Regions from separate parts of the Sphingomonas sp. EU05-FHT14C10 genome, predicted to be linked through region 2. Evidence: predicted binding sites of a transcription regulator. Region 2 holds the regulator's gene; each other region holds the start of a gene.
What was found. Region 2 encodes LexA, which represses DNA repair genes until DNA is damaged. Its sites were predicted from a motif close to GTTCCNCNCTTGTTCT; they were not measured.
Positions count from the first base shown of each region.

Region 1: a site for LexA is predicted at 5,245-5,260, ahead of AC3WT0_RS13630 (ImuA family protein). Genes of this name have one in related genera too.
Region 3: a site for LexA is predicted at 3,604-3,619, ahead of AC3WT0_RS18940 (S24 family peptidase). Genes of this name have one in related genera too.

Region 1 is NZ_JBYTEN010000013.1:88,456-95,007, reverse strand. Features, by position in the region: gene AC3WT0_RS13640 (hypothetical protein) at 1-3,455, shown strand, start outside; gene AC3WT0_RS13635 (hypothetical protein) at 3,458-5,155, shown strand; gene AC3WT0_RS13630 (ImuA family protein) at 5,267-6,040, shown strand; gene AC3WT0_RS13625 (Y-family DNA polymerase) at 5,943-6,552, shown strand, end outside.
Region 2 is NZ_JBYTEN010000001.1:162,962-169,513, reverse strand. Features, by position in the region: gene AC3WT0_RS00775 (molybdopterin molybdotransferase MoeA) at 1-1,079, shown strand, start outside; gene lexA (transcriptional repressor LexA) at 1,135-1,800, shown strand; gene AC3WT0_RS00765 (ComEC/Rec2 family competence protein) at 1,794-3,848, opposite strand; gene gltX (glutamate--tRNA ligase) at 3,904-5,388, shown strand; gene AC3WT0_RS00755 (citrate synthase) at 5,406-6,552, shown strand, end outside.
Region 3 is NZ_JBYTEN010000031.1:5,054-11,605, forward strand. Features, by position in the region: gene fabF (beta-ketoacyl-ACP synthase II) at 1-736, shown strand, start outside; gene mltG (endolytic transglycosylase MltG) at 754-1,716, shown strand; gene AC3WT0_RS18925 (DUF2279 domain-containing protein) at 1,738-2,589, opposite strand; gene AC3WT0_RS18930 (hypothetical protein) at 3,125-3,409, opposite strand; gene AC3WT0_RS18935 (hypothetical protein) at 3,406-3,579, opposite strand; gene AC3WT0_RS18940 (S24 family peptidase) at 3,681-4,352, shown strand; gene AC3WT0_RS18945 (hypothetical protein) at 4,354-4,617, opposite strand; gene AC3WT0_RS18950 (hypothetical protein) at 4,719-4,931, shown strand; gene AC3WT0_RS18955 (NAD-glutamate dehydrogenase) at 5,010-6,552, opposite strand, start outside.

The DNA.
Region 1 (6,552 bases), on a different contig from region 2:
GCAATGCCGCAACGCTGATGCGCGTGCTGGGGATCGATGCGCCGTGGATGGGCGGGGTCGATCATGCACTGGAGCATGAGCAGGCTGATGCCGCGGCGATGAACAGCGCGTTGTGGCCGGCGACGCTCGGCCAGTTCCTCGACTCGGTCGACGAGGGCAATGACGCGATCTCGCCTGCGGTGATCGAGCGCATCCGCGTCTTCCACCGCGATCATGTGCGCGGGCGCGGCCCCGTTCCGGCGTTGCGGATCGGCAGCCAGCCCTACGGCATCCTGCCCGTCTCCAATTTCGCCAAGGCGTGGAAGGACGACGCGGCCGACAAGTTCGGCGGCCAGCTGACCGGCTTCCTCCGCAAGCTGCGCCCCAACTGGATGGCGGCGACGAGCGATCTCGCCCATGTCGGTTCGGGCGACGATCTGCGCGAGACGATGGACCGGCTGCTCGGCCAGTCGGGCGTGTCCTATGGCGTGCGCGCGCGGCGCTGCCTGTCGGGCAGCATGATCGGCGCGGTCGGGCAGGTGACGACCACCGCCAAGGCGGCGACCGACATCGAAGCGCTGCTGACGCGGATGCTGCAGGAAGCGATCGGCAATTTCAGCTACGCCAATCTGGGCGCGTCGCTCGACGACAAGGCGCGTCCGGTACTGCTGCCCTATGCCGACGACGCGCGCGACGCGGGCTTCCTCGCCGCACTGCTCGCCAGCGGCAATGGCGGCAACATATCGAGCGTGTTCCAGGCGCTTGTCGCTATCGCGGCGGCGCGCGTCGCGGCGAAGCGGCGGCCGGGGCGCGATTTCATCGACCATTTCCGCGTATCGGCGACACTGCCCGTGGCGGTCCGCGACGCGATTGTCCGGCAGATGAACGAGCCCGGCAACGCCGATCCGGCGACGCTTGATGCGCTCAAGGCCAAGCTGCCCGGCGCCGACGATCCGGCTGCGCGCCCCGCCGCGCGCAGCTTCGCCATGGATGCGATGCACGAAATGGGCTTCGCCGCCTATTTCGACACGGTGAGCTCGACGGTGGCGCGCGACTATCTTTCGGTGCTCGTCGCCGACGAGTTTCTCAGCGTCGAAGCGGTGAAGGCCGAGTTCCGCGCCGCGCTCGATCATCTGTCCAGGGATGTCGGCGACCCGGCCGATCAGGCACGCCACCTGCTGGTCGGCGAGACGCTCGACACCGTATCGCACCGGCTCGACGCGTGGATCACCGGCGCGGTCTCCCGGCGGATGGCGACCCAGCGCGCAGCCAAGCCGGCCGGCCTTTCGATCGGCGCCTTCGCCTATGTCGAGAATCTCCGCCCCAAGCAGGCGGCAGGATCGGCCGACGGCGGCTATATCCTCGCGCCATCGCTCGCGCATGCGACGACGGCGGGCATCCTGCGCGCGGCGCATCTCAGCCACACGCCAGCCCCCGGCCAGCGCAACCCCTATGCGATCGGCCTGCCGTCGGCCGACGTCCGCGACGCGCTGCACCTGATCGACGGCATCCGGCAGGGGCAGCCGCTCGGCGCGCTGCTCGGCTACCGGATCGAGCGCGCGCTGCAGGACGGGCAGCTGGGCTATCTGGTGCTCAACCTGCGCGCCGCCGCCCCGCTGACGCAGGGCAAGCTGAGCGATCGCGGCGAAGCGATCGACCAGGAAGCGCAGGAAGCGATCGCGGCGGCCAATGTCTGCGACGGGCTTCGCCTCGTCGAGATGTGGCGCGCCCCGGGCGGCCCCGATGCGATCAAGGCCAAGCTGGCCGCCAAGCCGGCGAACAACCCCTATATGCCCGCCGGCGCGACCTGGCCTGCGATGACCAACGCGATCTGGAACAAGGTCGATGCCGAGATCCGCAAGCTCGATATGAGCGTCGACGCCGTCGCCGATCTGCTGCTCGCCGAAAGCGTGCATCAGGTGGCGCAGGGCAATCTCGCGCGCGCCTCGGCGACGATGGACGCGTCGGGCCGCGGCGACGTCGCCCCGCCCGAACCCGATTTCGTCAACTCAATGCGCGGCGGGCAGCCCGTATCGCACCGCCTGCTGATCATCGGCCGCGAAGGGGCCTGGGATGCCGATGCGCCGCGCGCGCGGCTGGCGCCCGGGCTGGAAGGCTGGGCCGCCGAGCGGCTGGGCGATCCGGCGCGCATCGTCATCGGCTTCGCCGACAATGGCGACGCCGTCCGCATCCCCGCAGGCTCGATCGCCGCGCTCGATCTGGTCGCGCTCAGCGACGATCCCGCCTCGGCCGCGCGCCGCGCCGCCGGCAGCGCTTCCTTCGATCCTGCGCTGTCCGCCGACCCGCGCCTCGCCGCCGGCGACATCGCGCTCGCCGACATATTGACCATCGCCGACGGGGTGCGCCGCGTGCTGACCAGCGCGCGCGTGGCGGGCGGCAGCGATTTCTGCCTGCCCGGCGCGCCTCCCGCCTACGGCCCCGATCCTGCGGCGCTGGCATCGCTTGCAACGCGGCTCGACGAGACAGCCCTGCTGTTGTCGCAGCGGCGCGAGGCGCTCGCCGCGCTCATCGTCTCGTCCTCGGTCAACGTCACCGATCTGTCCCCGGCGCTGGTCGCGATGACCGATTTCGGCATCGCGACGCCCAGCGTCTCGCGCGCGCAGCTGGGCGAGACCGCGCTGCTGGCCGATGCCGAGGCGCAGCGCCGGCTGGCGGCCTATGGCGCGCTGGCCGGATCGCCGCTGGATGCCGAGGGTCTGGCGCAGCGCGCGCAGGCGCTGATGGGCGCGGACTTCATCCTGCCGATCCCCCAGATCGCCAACGCCAACCCGACTTTCGAGGTCATACTCGATCCCGTCGCGCCGGCTTCGATCCGCCGTTATCTGGGCGACATCGGCACGGTGCGCGCGCAGGTGCGCACCTTCTACGACCATCTGATGCTCAGCGACAGCCTGGGCGTCACGCCCCGGCTGGCGGTGATGCAGATGGGCGGCGTCGCCGGGCGCTGGGTGGCGGAAGCGCTGCCCGACGATGCGAAGACCCCCGATGCGGCGGTCATCTCGATCGTCGCCGATGCGCCCGCCGCGATGCCCGCGGCTTTTGCGGGGCTGGTGATCGACGACTGGACCGAGACCTTTCCGCGCCGCGCGCTCAAGGGCGAGGCGGGTGATGCCAGGATTGTGCTGGAAACCACGGCGGGGGTCGCGATCCACGCCAACGCGCCCAACGTCCAGCCGCCGCAGACGATGCTGCTCGGCATCTCGCCCGACGGCGCACGCTGGACCGACGATCGCGTCTTCGATCTGGTCACCGAGACGATGGAGATGGCGCGGATGCGGCTGGTGACGCTCGAGACCGTTCCGCTCGCCGCGCGCATCCTGCCTGCCATCTACACGCAGAGCTGGTCGCTGCAGGGCGAGAAGACGATCGACTGGTCGAAGTTCGGTGATGCCTTCCTCAAGGCTTCGCTCGTGGGGGCGCCGCTGCGCGCCTTCGCCATGGTCGAGGAGAACTGATCATGTGCGCGGATATCGTGAAGGAAGGCGTCGCGGCCTTCGTCGAGCTTTCGCCGGCCATGGCGGTTCGCTTCCCCATCGTCGCCCCGCCGGCCTGGACGCGGCTGGAGCCGCAGAGCCTCAGCGGCGAGCCGGCGCAGGCGCTGGCCGCGCGCGTGCACGATCCGCTGTGGCTGCTCGCGCGCCAGTGGCAGTTCGGCGAGTTTGACGGCGAGGATGCGGGCACGCCCGTCGCGGTCGAGCTCAACGCCAATGCCCGGCGGATGACCGCCTTCGCGCCCGAGGGCCATGCCGCGCGCGCGATCGTCGAGCGCGACCTGATCGAGCCCGAGGCCGAAGCCGAGCCCTTCGCCGGCGCGACGCTGCGCGACCGGGCCGAGGCCGGCGCGCTGCTCGTCGCGATGCTTGCCGATGCCGGGGCCGATCTGCGCGCCGCGCTGTCAGCCGCCTGCCCGCTGCCTGTGCCGGCCGACGGCGGCCCGATCGCGCCCGTGCCGCCGATGTGGAAGCTGCTGGCGCGCGGCGGCGTCGACGGATCGGCCGCTGCGACGCAGATCGAGGACAGCAGCTTCACCGGCAGCTGGGCGTCGGGCGCGAGCGCCGGCGCGGTGCAGGCGGCGCGCGACTGGCTCGACTGGTTCCGCGCCAATATCGAGCCCCGCGATGCGCTCGGCGATTGCTGGCAGCAGGACCGGCTGGAATATAGCTTCGCCGTCCGCGCGGGGACGAAGGCCGATCAGCGCGTCTGCCGCGCCCCTGCGCACGATGGCGGCCCGGTCGACTGGCACAGCTTCGATCATGACAATGCCGCACAGATCGCGGTCGATGGCGACGCGGCGGGCGCTGGCGCAGAGGCGATCGAAGCGACCGTCCACGCCACGCGGCTGCGCTATGCCGGCATGCCCGCCAACCGACTGTGGCGCTTCGAAGACGGGCAGGTCAATTTCGGGATGGTCGAGGTCCAGCCGCAGGATCTGACGCGCGTCGCCTTCCTCGATTTCGCGACCGTCCATGCCGACGACTGGCTCGTCGCCCCGCTCGACGTGCCACGCGGCGCAGTGGTGGAAATGGGCTCGGTCTTCTACCGCACCACCTTCAACGAACGGTTCGAGGTCAAGGACGGCAATAGCGGCCCCGACGATTTCGAGCTGTTCACGCTGAGCGCCGCTTCGGGCGGGACGCTGCGCGCCTTGCTCGTGCCGCCGGGCGGGCGCAATGCCGTCGAAGGCCCGGCGCTGGAGGAAGTCGTCTTCGCGCGCGACGAGACGGCCAACATGGTCTGGGCGATCGAGAAGCGCGTGCAGGGGCCGACCGGCGACCCGCGCGAGCGCGCGATCGAAGCCAAGCCGCCCGAACAGTTCACCACCCCCCTAGAGGCCGATCTGACTTATCGGCTCGAGAAGGACGTGCCCGACTGGTGGATCCCGATGGTGCCCGTGCCCGATGGCGGCAAGGGCGGATTCCACCTGCGCAAGGGCAGCTTCACCGACGACGACCCCGCGCGCGGCCGCATCCTCGCGCCGCTGCCGCTCGACATGTTCGAGGAAGAAGTGCCGCGCGAGGGCGTCGTCGTCCGCCGCGTGCCGGCGCTGGTCCGCGACAATCAGGGGCATCTGCGCCGCTGGATCGCGCGCCGCGTCTCCGTCGCGCGCGGCGAGGCTAATTCGGCACTGGCGTGGGACAGCGCGCTGAGACGCTGAGAGCCCATCTGAGAACGCAGCTTGCCAGGCCGTGCACGCACGCCCGGCATCGACTCGCCTGCTTGACTCTGTAACCAGACAGGCAGACTAGAACATATAGTGAACATATCGATGGTTGAGTCGGTGAATGCGCCATGCGCCTTGCAGGGAAGAATCGCACGGATCGCCGAGCGACCGCACTTTGGCGGCGCGCCGCTTGGCCATGCGTCGCTCGACGCTGCGATCGGCGGCGGGCTGGCGCGTGGGCGGCTGCACGAGCTGTTCGCGGCGACGCCCGGGGATGGCGGCAGCGCGGCGGGTTTCGCGGCGATGCTGGCGCGCCTTGCCGCCCCGGACGATGCGCCGCTGGTCTGGCTGCGACAGCAGGATGCGGAACGGCAGGGCGGGCAATTGCACGCACCGGGGCTGGCCGAAATCGGGATCGATCCGACACGATTGCTGCTGATCCTGCTCCCCGATCCGGTGGCGCTGCTGCGCGCCGCCGCCGATGCGGTGCGCTGCACCGAGTTGGGCGCGGCGGTGATCGAGCTGTGGCGCAACCCGCGCGCGCTCGACCTGACGGCAAGCCGGCGGCTGGCGCTGGCGGCGGACGCATCGGGCGTCACCACCCTGCTGCTGCGCGTCGAGGCCGATCCCGCGCCCAGCGCCGCGCAGACGCGCTGGAGCATCGCCGCCGCGCCTTCGCTCGCGCTGGATGCCGATGCGCCCGGCTTGCCGGCGTTCGACGTTCAACTGTTGCGCCAGCGCGGCCGCCCCGATGGCGGACGCTGGCTGCTGGAATGGGATCGTGACCGTGCCTGCTTCCGCGAAGCGCCGCTTCCTAGCGCTGTGGTTTCCCCTGCTGCCGGCCAATCGCTGGTTGGCGACGCACGGCGGCACGCCTGATGCACCGATCGCCTTCGTCGAGAAGCAGCGCGGCGCGATGCGCGTCGTCGCGCTCGACGCGCGGGCGCTGCGCCTTGGCCTCGCGCCGGGGCTGACGTTGGCCGACGCGCGGGCACGCGTCCCCGAACTCGCGGCGGTCGATCATGATCCCCATGCCGATCGCATCTGGCTGGAACGCGTCGCCGACGGCTGCGATCGCTGGACACCGATGGTCGCGCTCGATCCGCCCGACGGCGTGACGCTCGACATTAGCGGCTGCGCCCATCTGTTCGGCGGCGAGGCGGCGCTGGCGGCGGATATCGAGCAGCGGATCGGCGCGGCCGGGATCAGCCTGCGCCACGCGCTTGCCGCGACGCCCGAGGCCGCGCAGGCGCTTGCCCGCTTCCAGACCGCGCCCGCCGCCGACGAGGATCAGGCGATCCGGCGCCTCGCCGTCGCCGCGTTGCAGCTCGACGAGGAAGCCGAAACGGCGCTGCGCCGCGCGGGGCTGAAGACCATCGGCGATCTCGCCG
Region 2 (6,552 bases):
CCGAAACCGTCCCAGCGCTCCGCACCCAGCCCGTTGCCGATCTGTCGGCGATGGACGGTTATGCGATCCGCCATGCCGAGTTGCCCGGGCCGTGGCGCGTGGTCGGCGAAGCGGCGGCGGGTGGCGCGGCTCTTCCCGCGCTCGCGCCGGGCGAGGCTGCGCGTATCTTCACCGGCGCGCCGATCCCCGACGGCGCCGACACCGTGATGGTGCAGGAGGAAGCCGCGCGCGACGGCGACATTCTGCGCCTCGATGGCGAGGGACCGCCGCGTGTCGGCGCCAATATCCGCCGCGCAGGATCCGATTTCGCAGTCGGCACGAGCTTGATCGCGGCGGGCGAGCGGTTGAATCCCGCGCGTATCGGCCTGGCGGCATTGGGCGGCCATGGCGATATCGCCGTTCGCCGGCGGGTGCGCGTGGCCATCGTCTCGACGGGCGACGAACTGGTCGAACCAGGCGCGCCGGGCGATGCAGGACTGCCCAATTCTAACGGCCCGATGCTGGCTGCCCTGCTGGACGGATGGCCGGTCGAGATTGTCGACATGCGCATCGTGCGCGACGATCTGGATGCGCTGGCGACGGCGTTTGCCGAACTGGCGACGCGCGCGGATATCCTCGTCACGATCGGCGGCGCTTCGGTGGGCGATCATGACCTCGTGAAGCCGGCGCTGGCGGCGGCGGGCGCCGAGATCGATTTCTGGCGGATCGCGATGCGGCCGGGCAAGCCGCTGCTTGCCGGCCAGATCGGCACGACGGTCTGCCTCGGCCTGCCCGGCAATCCGGTGTCGGCGTTCGTCACGGCGATGCTGTTCCTGCTGCCGCTCGTCGCGCGGCTGGGCGGTGCGGCCGATCCGCAGCCCGGGCTGCGCACTGCGATCCTTGGCAGCGCGCTTCCGGCCGGCGGCCCGCGCGCCGAATATCTGCGCGCGCGCTTTGTCGACGGACGGATCGAACCGATCCTCAGCCGCGACAGCGCCCTGCTTGGAATCCTCGCCTCGGCCGACGCGCTGATCGTGCGTGCCGCCGCTGCGCCGCCGCTCGGCGCGGGGGAACGGGTGGACTATATCGCTATCGCTTGACGGAACGCGCGGCGTTGCCTACACGTTCTCCGTTCGTTCCGGCGGAGACTGAGCGATGCTGACGCGCAAGCAACATGAACTGGTCTGCTTCATCCACGATCGTCTGGCCGACGACGGGGTGTCGCCTTCGTTCGAGGAAATGAAGGAAGCGCTCGACCTCAAATCCAAGTCCGGGGTTCACCGGTTGATCAACGCGCTGGTCGAGCGCGGCTATATCCGCCGCCTGCCCAATCGCGCGCGCGCGCTCGAAGTGATCCGCATGCCCGAGCGCGGCGGCGCAGCCACGCCGATCAGGCCGCCTGCCAATCTGCCCAAGGCTGCGGTGCCGATGGCGGCGAACGATATTCTCGAGATTCCGCTCCACGGCCGCATCGCGGCGGGTATGCCGATCGAGGCGCTCGAAGGGCGCGAGATGTTGTCGGTGCCGGCGGCTCTGCTGGGCTCGGGCGAGCATTATGCGCTCGAGGTTTCGGGTGACTCGATGGTCGAGGCGGGCATTCTCGACGGCGATTATGCGCTCATCCGCCGCGCCGACAGCGCCCGCGACGGGCAGATCGTCGTCGCGCTCGTCGACGAGAGCGAAGCGACGCTCAAATATTTCCGTCGCGAAGGCGCGATGGTGCGGCTCGATCCGGCCAACCGCGCCTATGATCCGCAGCGCTATCGCCCCGATCAGGTGCGCGTACAGGGGCATCTGGCGGGCTTGCTGCGTCGCTACTGACGCGCACGCACCCAGGGATGATCGCCGGCGAGGCTGGCGACACTGACGATCCGTCCGCTGGCGAGCGCGATGGACAGGCCGCCGCTTTGCGCAAGGAAGGGGCGATCGAGCTTCAGCCAGCGCGGCTTGCAGCCGGCAGGCAAGCGCCGGTCGCTGATCACGATGTCGGCATCGCCGCAGGCCGCGATGAACGCCCGATAAGGTAGCAGGTAGGAACTGCGCAGCGCGAGGATACGCCATTGGCGCCCGCCTCGATCAAGGCGGACGATGCAGGCATCCCTGCTGCACCGCGCATCGGGCAGCGCATCGAGCAGATCGGGCTCGCCGTCCAGTCCGGCGGATTCGGCCAGCAGGTCGCGCATATAGTCGCCGGTGCGCGGGCGGAGCAGCGAGACGGCGCCCGCCTGTGTTCGGATCGCGACATGGCGTCCGTCGCCGGTCACCAGCAGATCGGGTGGCGGGGTTGCGATCGCCCAGGCCGCACCCGCAGCGAGCGGTGCCAATCCCCAGCTTCTCACCCGGCTTTTCCACAGCATGATCCACAGCCCGCCCGCGACCATGAGGCCGAAAGCGCCGCGCGGGACCGAAGGCAGCATGGCGATGGCGCCGGGCGCGTCCGCGACATGATGGGCGACGGCGAGCAGAAGCGCGAGCGCCTTCCCCGCCAACCACCAGAAGGGCGCGCCGAACCCCACGGCGTCGAAGAGCAGCGCAAGCGCCTCGACCGGCATGATGACGAAGGTGGTCAAAGGAATCGCGACGATGTTGGCGAGCGCGCCGTAGAGCCCCTGCTTGTGGAAGTGGAACAAGGCGATCGGCGCGAGCGCAATTTCGACCACGAAGCCGGTGAGCAGCAGCGACGCGACCATACGCGCGCCGCGTGCCAGCGTACCTTCCTCGCGCCGGGCGAACCACGCCTGGGCTAGGCGTGATTCGTGGAAGGCAACGATCGCCGTCACTGCCGCGAAACTCAGCTGGAAGCTCGCGCCGACCAGGCTTTCGGGCCAGAAGAGCAGCACGATGATCGCCCCCGCCGCGACGAGGCGCAGCGTCATCGCCTCACGCCCCAGCGCCAGACCGCCGAGCACCAGCAAGGCCGCGACGCATGACCGGATCGTCGGCACTTCGGCACCGGTGAGCAGCGTATAGCCGATGCCGGCCAGCGCGCCCGCCCCTGCCGCGATCAACAGCAACGGGGCGCGCAGCGCCAGCGTCTCGCTCAGCGCCAGCAGCTTGAGCGTCGCGATCATCGCGAAGCCGACGACGGCGGTGATGTGGAGCCCGCTGACCGACAGGAGATGCGCCAGCCCCGATCGGCGCATCGCCTCCGCATCGGCCTCGGGCATAGCGCCCTGATCGCCCGTCGCCAGCGCGGCGGCGATCGCCCCCTCTCCGCCTTTCAACTGCGCGCGTATATGCGCCGAAAGCCGTTCGCGCAGTCCGGGGCCGTGGGCGGGCGACGCGCCGATGCGTTCGACTGGGCCGAACGATCGCCCTGTCGCTCCGATGCGCTGGAACCAGGCGGCAAGCGCGAAATCATAGGCGCCGGGAAGTGCTGAGGGCGGCGGCGGCATCAGTCGTGCGTTCAGACGGATCATGTCCCCGGTCGCCAGATCGGTCGGCGCATCGGACGCGGGAAGGTTCACGCGGATGCGGAATGGCAGCGTCGGCGCATTTACGGGGCGGAGCAGCACGCGCACCGCATCGCGCGCGGCCAGTTCCTGCACCTGCTCTATGCGCCCGCTGATGCTCACGACTCCGGGCCGGTCGAGCACCGGGGCTGCGACCCAGTCCGCGCGCGCCCAGATCAGCAGGCATCCGGCCGCGAGCGTCGCGCCGCCGACCAGAAGCATCTGCCGCGCGCGCGAACCGCGCAGGACGAAGCCCAGCGCCGCCAGCACGAGCGCCGCGAGAATGAAGGCTCCCCATGCCGACTTCCCGGGCAATATGAACCACGCCCCGATTCCCGCGGCCAAAGCCACGGGAATCCACAAGGGCAACTGGTCGCGCTCCGCCTCCGCCCAGTGTTCGAATCGTTGTTTCAGCATCGAGACGCTACGGAAAAGGCTGATTTTCTCCCCCGTTTGTCGGGCCGGGTAAGCCATGCTAGGGGCGTCGCCGTCCATCCTCCAAGCCTGGGAGCAAGCGCGCGTGAGCGCAAGCCGTGACGTCAACAAGGTCGTAACCCGTTTCGCCCCGTCTCCGACGGGATTCCTGCATATCGGGGGTGCGCGCACGGCGTTGTTCAACTGGCTCTTTGCCCGCCACAATGGCGGCGAATTCCAGCTGCGTATCGAGGATACCGACAAGGCGCGTTCCACCAAGGAAGCGATCGACGCGATCCTCGACGGGATGAAGTGGCTCGATCTCGACTGGGATGGCGAGGTGCTGTTCCAGTCGTCGCGCGCCGCGCGCCATGCCGAGGTGGCCCAGGCGATGCTGGCGTCGGGCAATGCCTATCGCTGCTATGCGACCGCCGAGGAACTGGCCGAGTTGCGTGAGCAGCAGCGCGCCGCGAAACTGCCGCTGCGCTACGACGGCCGCTGGCGCGATCGCGATGCTTCGGAAGCGCCCGAAGGCGCGCCGTTCAGCGTCCGGCTTCGCGCCGAGACCGAAGGTGAGACGACGATCGACGATCTCGTGCAGGGCCCGGTCACTGTCCGCAATTCCGAGCTGGACGACATGGTGCTCCTGCGTTCGGACGGCACGCCGACCTATATGCTTGCGGTCGTCGTCGACGATCACGACATGGGCGTCACGCACGTCATTCGCGGCGACGATCATTTGAACAATGCCTTCCGCCAGCTTGGGATTATCCGCGCCATGGGCTGGCCCGAACCGGTCTATGCGCATGTGCCGCTGATCCACGGTTCCGACGGTGCGAAACTGTCGAAGCGGCATGGCGCGCTCGGCGTCGACGCCTATCGCGACGAGATGGGGCTGCTTCCCGAAGCGGTGGATAACTATCTGCTCCGCCTTGGCTGGGGGCATGGCGACGACGAGATCATCAGCCGTGCGCAGGCGATCGACTGGTTCGACATCGCCGATGTCGGCAGGGCCCCTTCGCGCTTCGACATGAAGAAGCTCGAGAATCTCAATGGCCATTATATTCGCGAAGCCGAGGATGCGCGCCTGACCGATCTGGTTGCGCCGCGTATCGCGAGGCTGATCGGCCGCGACGTTACGGCATCGGAGCATGCGACTCTGCTTGCCGCGATGGCGTCGCTCAAGCCGCGCGCGAAGACGCTCGACGAGATCGCCGAAGGTGCGCTTTTCCTATTTGCAGCGCGGCCTTTGTCACTCGACGAAAAGGCATCCGCGCTGCTAGACGCGGCTGCCCGAGCGTTGTTGGGCGAAGTCCGTGAAGCGCTTGCCGCCGCACCGTCCTGGACCGTGGCGGATCTAGAAGAACAAGTGCGGCGGGTTGCAGAGGAAGCCGGATTGGGCCTTGGCAAGGTCGCGCAACCGCTGCGCGCAGCGCTGACGGGGCGCGCGACTTCGCCGGGCATTTTCGATGTTCTGGCCCTGCTGGGCCGGGACGAGTCGCTTGGGCGCATCGACGATGCGATTCAGACGGCTCGGGTCTGAATATCAAGGAGTGCATGATGGTTGACACAAGCGCGAAGCTGACGATCGCAGGCAAGGAGCATGATTTCCCGGTGCGGTCGGGCAGCGTCGGCCCCGATGTGATCGACATCCGCAAGCTCTACAGCCAGACGGACGCCTTCACTTACGACCCCGGCTTCACCTCGACCGCAAGCTGCGCGTCGAAGCTGACCTATATCGACGGCGATGCGGGCATCCTGCTCCACCGCGGCTATCCGATCGGCCAGCTGGCCGAGCAGTCGACCTTCATGGAGGTCGCTCACCTGCTGCTCAACGGCGAGCTGCCGAACCAGGATGAGCTGAACAAGTTCACCCACACCATTACGCGCCACACGATGCTGCACGAGCAGCTCGCGACCTTCTATCGCGGCTTCCGTCGCGATGCGCATCCGATGGCGATCATGTGCGGCGTGGTCGGCGCGCTTTCGGCCTTCTACCACGACTCGACCGACATCACCGATCCGCAGCAGCGGATGATCGCCAGCCACCGCCTGATCGCGAAGATGCCGACGATCGCCGCGATGGCCTATAAATATTCGGTGGGTCAGCCCTTCCTCTACCCGGATAATTCGCTGAGCTACGCCGGTAATTTCCTGCGCATGACCTTCGGCGTGCCGGCCGAGCATTATGAGATCAATCCGGCCGTCGAGCGTGCGATGGACCGCATCTTCATCCTCCACGCCGATCACGAGCAGAACGCGTCGACCTCGACCGTGCGTCTCGCCGGCTCGTCGGGCGCGAACCCGTTTGCGTGCATCGCGGCGGGCATCGCCTGCCTGTGGGGTCCGGCGCATGGCGGCGCGAACGAAGCGGCGCTCAACATGCTCCGCGAGATCGGCCGTCCGGAGAAGATTCCGGAATATATCGCCCGCGCCAAGGACAAGGACGATCCCTTCCGCCTGATGGGCTTCGGTCACCGCGTCTACAAGAATTACGATCCGCGCGCGACCGTGATGCAGAAGACGGTGCGCGAGGTGTTCGACGCGCTCAAGGTCTCCGATCCGGTGTTCGACGTCGCCCTGCAGCTCGAGGAAATCGCGCTCAAGGACGATTATTTCGTCGAGAAGAAGCTGTTCCCGAACGTCGACTTCTATTCGGGCGTCATCCTGTCGGCGATCGGTTTCCCGACCTCGATGTTCACCGCGC
Region 3 (6,552 bases), on a different contig from region 2:
GATCGGCGACGCCGCGCGGATGATCGCGCTCGACGATGCCGACGTGATGCTGGCGGGCGGTGCCGAAGGCGCGATCTGCCCGATCGGCATCGCGGGCTTCGCGCAGGCGCGCGCGCTCTCGACCGGCTTCAACGACACGCCCGAAAAGGCGAGCCGCCCCTATGACCGCGACCGCGACGGCTTCGTCATGGGCGAGGGTGCCGGCGTCGTCGTGCTCGAGGAATATGAGCGCGCCAAGGCGCGCGGCGCGAAAATCTATGCCGAGGTGATCGGTTATGGCCTGTCGGGCGACGCCTATCACGTCACCGCGCCGCACCCCGAGGGATCGGGCGCGTTCCGCTCGATGGAAATGGCGATGAAGAAGTCGGGCCTCTCGCTCGACGATATCGACTATATCAACGCCCACGGCACCTCGACCCCGCTCGGCGACGAGCTTGAGCTGGGTGCGGTCCGCCGCCTGTTCGGCAGCGCGCTCGACGGCGTGTCGATGTCGTCGACCAAGTCGGCGATCGGGCATCTGCTCGGCGGCGCGGGCGCGGTCGAGACGATCTTCTGCATCCTCGCGATGCGCGACCAGATCGTCCCCCCGACGCTCAACCTCGACAATCCGAGCGAGAATTGCGCGGGCGTCGATCTCGTGCCGCATGTCGCGAAGAAGCGTCAGGTGCGCGCGGTGCTCAACAACAGCTTCGGCTTCGGCGGCACCAACGCCAGCCTGGTGCTGAAGGCGCTCTAAAAAAGGCCCAAACCCCTATGCGCCGGCTGCTCCTCGTCCTCCTTCTTGTCGGGGCGCTGGCGCTCGGGGGCACGCTTTACCGCGACTGGTACGGTCCGGGTCCGCTGGCGAAGGACGCGAACGTCCGCATCGTCGAGGGATCGTCGCTGCGCGGCGCCGCGCTCGCGCTGCAGAAGGCGGGCGTGATCCGCTCGGAAGCCGGCTTCCGCCGCATCGCGCGCGTCCTCGGCTCGTCCGACGGCATCCAGGCAGGCACTTTCGCCGTCCCCGCGCATGCCAGCGGCGCGAAGGTGCTCGATATCCTCCAGCACGGAAAGCCCGTGCTGCGCCTCATCACCATTCCCGAAGGCATGCCTTCGGTCCTCGTCGTTGATCGGCTGCGCGGCGAGGCGCTGCTCAGCGGCCCCGTCGCGGTGCCGCCCGAAGGCTCGGTCCTCCCCGACAGCTATTCGTTCGAGGCGGGCGAGCCGCGCGCGGCGGTGCTCAAGCGGATGCAGGCGGCGATGGACAAGACGCTCGCCACGCTCTGGGCCGCGCGCGCACCCGGCCTCGTCGTCACGACGCCGAAGGAAGCGATCATCCTCGCCTCGATCGTCGAGAAGGAAACGGGCAAGCCTGCCGAGCGCGCGATGGTCGCCGGCGTCTATTCCAATCGCCTGCGCATCGGCATGCCGCTCCAGGCCGATCCCACGGTGATCTATCCGGTCACGCAGGGCCGCCCGCTCGGCCGCCGTATCCTGCAGAGCGAGCTGCACGCGAAGAACGGCTACAATACCTATGCCAGCCCCGGCCTGCCCGTGGGCCCGATCGCCAATCCCGGCCGCGCCTCGATCGAGGCCGTGCTCCATCCCGCCGCGACCAAGGCACTCTATTTCGTCGCCGACGGTACTGGCGGCCATGTCTTCGCCGATACGCTCGCCGAGCATGACGCCAACGTGAAGAAGTGGTTCGCCATCCGCCGCGTGCGGGGGGAAATGTAGGGCGGGCGGCTCCGCGCCGCGTCAGTTCGCCAGCCGCCCCTTGGTGTCGACGCGCAGCGACGTGTAGGGGAACTGGAAATAGTCGAGCGCAGAATGCGCCGCACGGCCGAAGCGCGATTGCGATTGGCCGAACAGCAGCTCGCCGAGGTTCAGGCCGACGCCGGCGAAAAGATGCTTCTTGGGCCTGATCCCCTGCGCGCGGTCGCTGTTCAGGAAATCGGATGCATAATAGCCGATCTGGAAATCGAGATATTTGAACGGCGTCCGCTCCAGCGTCTCGAACCCCGCGCCCTTCAGCGACAGCATGAAGCGCTCCTGCTGGAAATGCTTCTTGCCCTGATGGCTGTAGAATTCATCGTTGGGCATGATCTCGACCTTGAACGCCAGCTTGTCCTTCAGCCCCGGCACCGTGTTACGCAGCACAGAGAAGCTGGCGCCTGCGACATTCATCAGGACATCGTTCATCGAATAGCCGCTGTCGGCTTCGATCCCGTCCGATATCTCGTTGATCGCCATCAGGCCGAAGGCAAGGATGCCCGCGGTCAGCGCGTCGCCTTCGGAGCCGCCCGTGTTCTTGTGGATGCGCGCGTGGAGTATCTCGGCGATCAGATAGGTGTTGAAGGCGTGGGTCAGCTTGTCCATGCCGATATTGTTGGTGTTCCGGCCGAACCAGCCTTCGTCCCTGAAATGGAAGGATGCGGTCTTCTTGAACAGCTTGGGAACGGTCTGCACGGCCAGATAACCCCCCATGATCGCCAGCTCGGTCTTGACGCTGCCTGCCTGCCTGAAAAATCCGGGATGCGACGCGTCGGTGCGTGGCACATGGCCGGCCGGCGTCGGCTCGCCGGATCTGATCAGTTCCGGCGTCGGCAAGAGGGGCGTCTGTTCTGTCGGGCTATCCGGCGGAAGGGCCGACTCCTGAACCTCGGACTGGGAGCTGGCCAGCGTCCAACCTGCTGGCACACTCAAGGGTATTGCCGTCGTCGGCGAACAGTGGCCGGGGTTGGCCGGGCATGGACCCGGCGGATTGTCGCCGCTCCCTGTTGTCCCGATCGACGAGGTGGGGATGGGGTGCTCGTCCAGGAACCCGGCATCGGCCGGATCGGCCCATGCCGGGGTAGCGGGCAGACATGCGACCAGCGTCAGCAGGCCCCTTGCCCGGCAACAGCGCCCTACCGCCCTGCGGCGCGGCATCCTGTGGGTTCCAACGCGATACTACTGCCTCCCCGACGCCAGCCGGGTTGAAAGGACCGCGGCGAACATCGCGATGTGGTTAATGACAATTTCATATATTTGTCATAATCCGGTCAAGTTGCTCACAGACGAATTTACAGTTGCTGATCATCGAACCGCGCCGGCATCGGTTCCAACGCAGTCGGTGAGGCGGCGGGCAGGCCGGTCGAAGCACCTAATCCTCCACCGTCAGTGCTTCGATCAGGCAGCGCCCGGGCGCGCGTTCTGCGACGGCGATGTCGGCCACGATATGCCCGCGCATGTCGAACTCATGGCATTCGAGTCCCGCCACCAGCGCGTCGATCGCGGCGTCGTCGCCGGCCGCCGAAAAGCTGTGGCGCGCGCCGTTGAAGGTCACGCTCGCCCAGGGCGTCGAGCGGGGCGAGGCGATCGTCACACCGGGCGCGCGCCGCTCCAGTTGCAGGGCGATCGCCGCCGCCGGATCGCGACGCGCGCTCATGCGCGGCGCTCCGCGATGAAATGCTCGATGCGGCGGCAGAGGCGCTCGCCCACCTCGCGCCCGCCGCGCAGATCGCTCACCAGCCGGGGGTCGCCTGCGGCCTCGCGTCCGAAGCGGGTCGCCGGCGTCCCGCTTTCCTTCAGATATTTCTCGATCTTTCTCAGGATCATGCCGTTCTTCCTCCCGCCAGACTCGGAACAAATAGGGAATATCCTATCTCTGGCAGGATTTCCTACTTGTCTAGGATAAATCCTATCTGTATTGGAGCGACATGGACGCAGCCGATCCGCGCGCGGCGCTCGATGCGCTGATTCAGGAAAAGGGCGAGGATTATGCCTCGCTCTCGCGCATGCTCGGCCGCAACGCCGCCTATATCCAGCAGTTCATCAAGCGCGGCACGCCGCGCCGGCTGGCGGAAGAGGATCGCCGCCTGCTCGCCCGCTATTTCCGCGTGGCGGAAACGGTGCTGGGCGGCCCCGTTTCAGGCGGGGGGGCAGGGGCGCCCGCGCGCCCCGGCAATGCAGGCGGGCTGGTGCGCGTGCCGCGCGTCTCGGTCGACGCTTCGGCCGGCCCCGGCGCGATCGCGCATGAAGAAATGACGGTGGGCGCGCTCGGCTTCGATCCGCTCTGGCTGCGCCGCCAGGGGCTCGATCCGGCGATGCTGTCTGTTATCTCGGTGGTCGGCGATTCGATGGTCCCGACGCTCGGCGACGGCGACGACATATTGGTCGATCGCGCCGATGCGGCCGCGCGGCTGCGCGATGGTATCTACGTGCTGCGCGTCGACGATGCCTTGTGGGTGAAGCGCGTGGCGATGAGCCCTGCCGGCCGCCGCTTCACGATCCGCAGCGACAATCTCGCTTATCCCGCATGGCCCGATTGCGATCCCGCCGATGTCGCCGTGATCGGCCGCGTCGTCTGGTTCGGACGGCGGCTGGCGTGATCTAGCGCTTTCGGTCGCTCCACCATACGAGAAGCGCCAGCGCGATGCCGACGCCCAGCCCGATGAGCAGGCCGATCGTCGGCTGGCCGTAAAGCCCGCCAACGAAGGCGCCGGCCAGCGGCAGGAGGGCGAGGGCGATTCCCGCCGATCGGGGGTTTCTGGGCGGCGTGCTGCTCATCCGCGCGGCCATGCCACGCCCGGCGCCGCTGCGCCAGCCGTGCCGCATCGGCACGCTTCGTCCCGCATCGGTACGTCGCAGCGGCATGATGAAGATGCCGTTGACCGCCGCAATTGGCGGGGCAGGCCGGGGCGCTGCGCTCTGGCATGAGGCTTGATTGGCAAGTGCTTCGGAACACGAGGATTTCGATGCCGCATTTGCCTTACGTCGCCAATCGCACTTGCCTGACTGCGGCGACTGAGCTGATCGCCTCGTTCGGCGACGACGCAGGGGAGGAAGCCGCCGCGCGCGCCGACTGCAGCCGCGACATCGGCAATGTCCATCACTTCTGCCACTGGCGCCAGGTCGAGCGCCTGATCCTCGTCCTCGCCAGCGACGAACCCGTCGGCACCGTGCATTGAGCTAGGTCGGCGGTACCATTCTCTATCGCAAAAGAAGAAAAGGCCGGGTCCCGAAGAACCCGACCTTCCCCTGACAACCTAGCGGGAAAGCAGGCTGCGCGCCTGGCCCGCAATCTGCGCGAGCATCGCGGTGTTGGGCGCCGAGTTGCTCCGCGCCCGAACGACGATGTCGTGGAAAGCCGAGACGCGCGGCTTCTGCGCGGCCAGCCAGTCGTCCACCGCCTTCTGCGGATCCTTGCCGCCGATGCGGGCGAGGAAGTCGAGCCGCATCTGCTGGAAGTCGCGCGCCAGCCCGGCGGCGAGCAGGCGTTCCCATGGGTCGGTCGGCCGCAGCCTGAGCGCCGTCGTCTGCGCCCAGTCGAGGCCCAGCGCCTCACCCAGCGTCGTGAAGGCATTGGTCAGCACGGTTTCGGTGACGCCGCTGCGCGCACCGAGCGCCGCGAGCCCGATCGCGCCGTCCATGTCGAACAGCCGTGCGATCCGTGTCGCGATATCCTCGGGCGCGCCCGCTGCCGACAGGCGCTCGGCCAGCGCCTGCGCCGCGCGCTTGCCTTCGTCGTGGAGCAGCTCGTTCACCTTGGCGCCCAGCCGGCCGATGCCGGGGGCAAGCATGTCGACCATCTCGCCGGGCAGCTTGCCCGCCGGCATGGTGCGCAGCAGATCGGCCATCTGCGCGCGCAGACCGGCCGCGATCAGCTCGAACAGCGTCAGGCGGCCAACCTCGGTCATGTCCGCGGCGTCGATATCAGCCCACAGCTTGCCGATGTCGAACAGCCGCTCGGCGGTGACGAACATCGTCGCGATATCGGCCAGCGACGCGCCTTCCTCCTCGGCCAGTTCGAACGGGTCGATCAGGCCCATGCGGTTGACGATGCGGTTGGCGAGCTTGGTCGCGATGATCTCGCCGCGCAGCTGATGCTCGTCGATCGCCTTGGCGAAGCTCTTGCGCATCTCGGGCGGGAAGGCGGCGTGCAGCTCGGGGCTGAGCGAGGGATCGCTCGCCAGATCACCATGCTCGATCGCATCCTGCAGGCCGAGCTTGGCGGTCGACAGCAGCACGGCCAGTTCGGGCCGGGTCAGCCCGCGCGTGTCCTGCGCGCGGCGCAGCAGCTCGTCATTCGCCGCCAGTCCCTCGACCACGCGGTCGAGCCGGCCTTCGGCCTCGAACGTCTCGATCAGGCGGACATAGGAAGGCAGGGCGGCCGCGCCGCCGGTCTCGGCGATCGACAGCGCCAGCGTCTGGAGGCGGTTATCCTCCAGCACGATCGACGAGACGTCGTCGGTCATCCGCTCGAGCAGCGCATTGCGCTGCTCGAAGGGCAGGCGGCCTTCGTTCATCTCGCGGTTGAGCGCGATCTTGATGTTGACCTCATTGTCCGAGCAATCGACGCCCGCCGAATTGTCGATGAAGTCGGTGTTGATCCGGCCGCCGCGGCTGGCGAAGGCGATGCGCCCCGCCTGGGTGACGCCCAGATTGGCGCCTTCGCCGATCGCGCGCGCGCGGATATCCTCGCCGTTGACGCGCAGCCGGTCGTTGGCGGGATCGCCGACCTCGACATTGGCTTCGGAGCGCGCCTTCACATAAGTGCCGATGCCGCCGAACCACAGCAGATCGACCGGG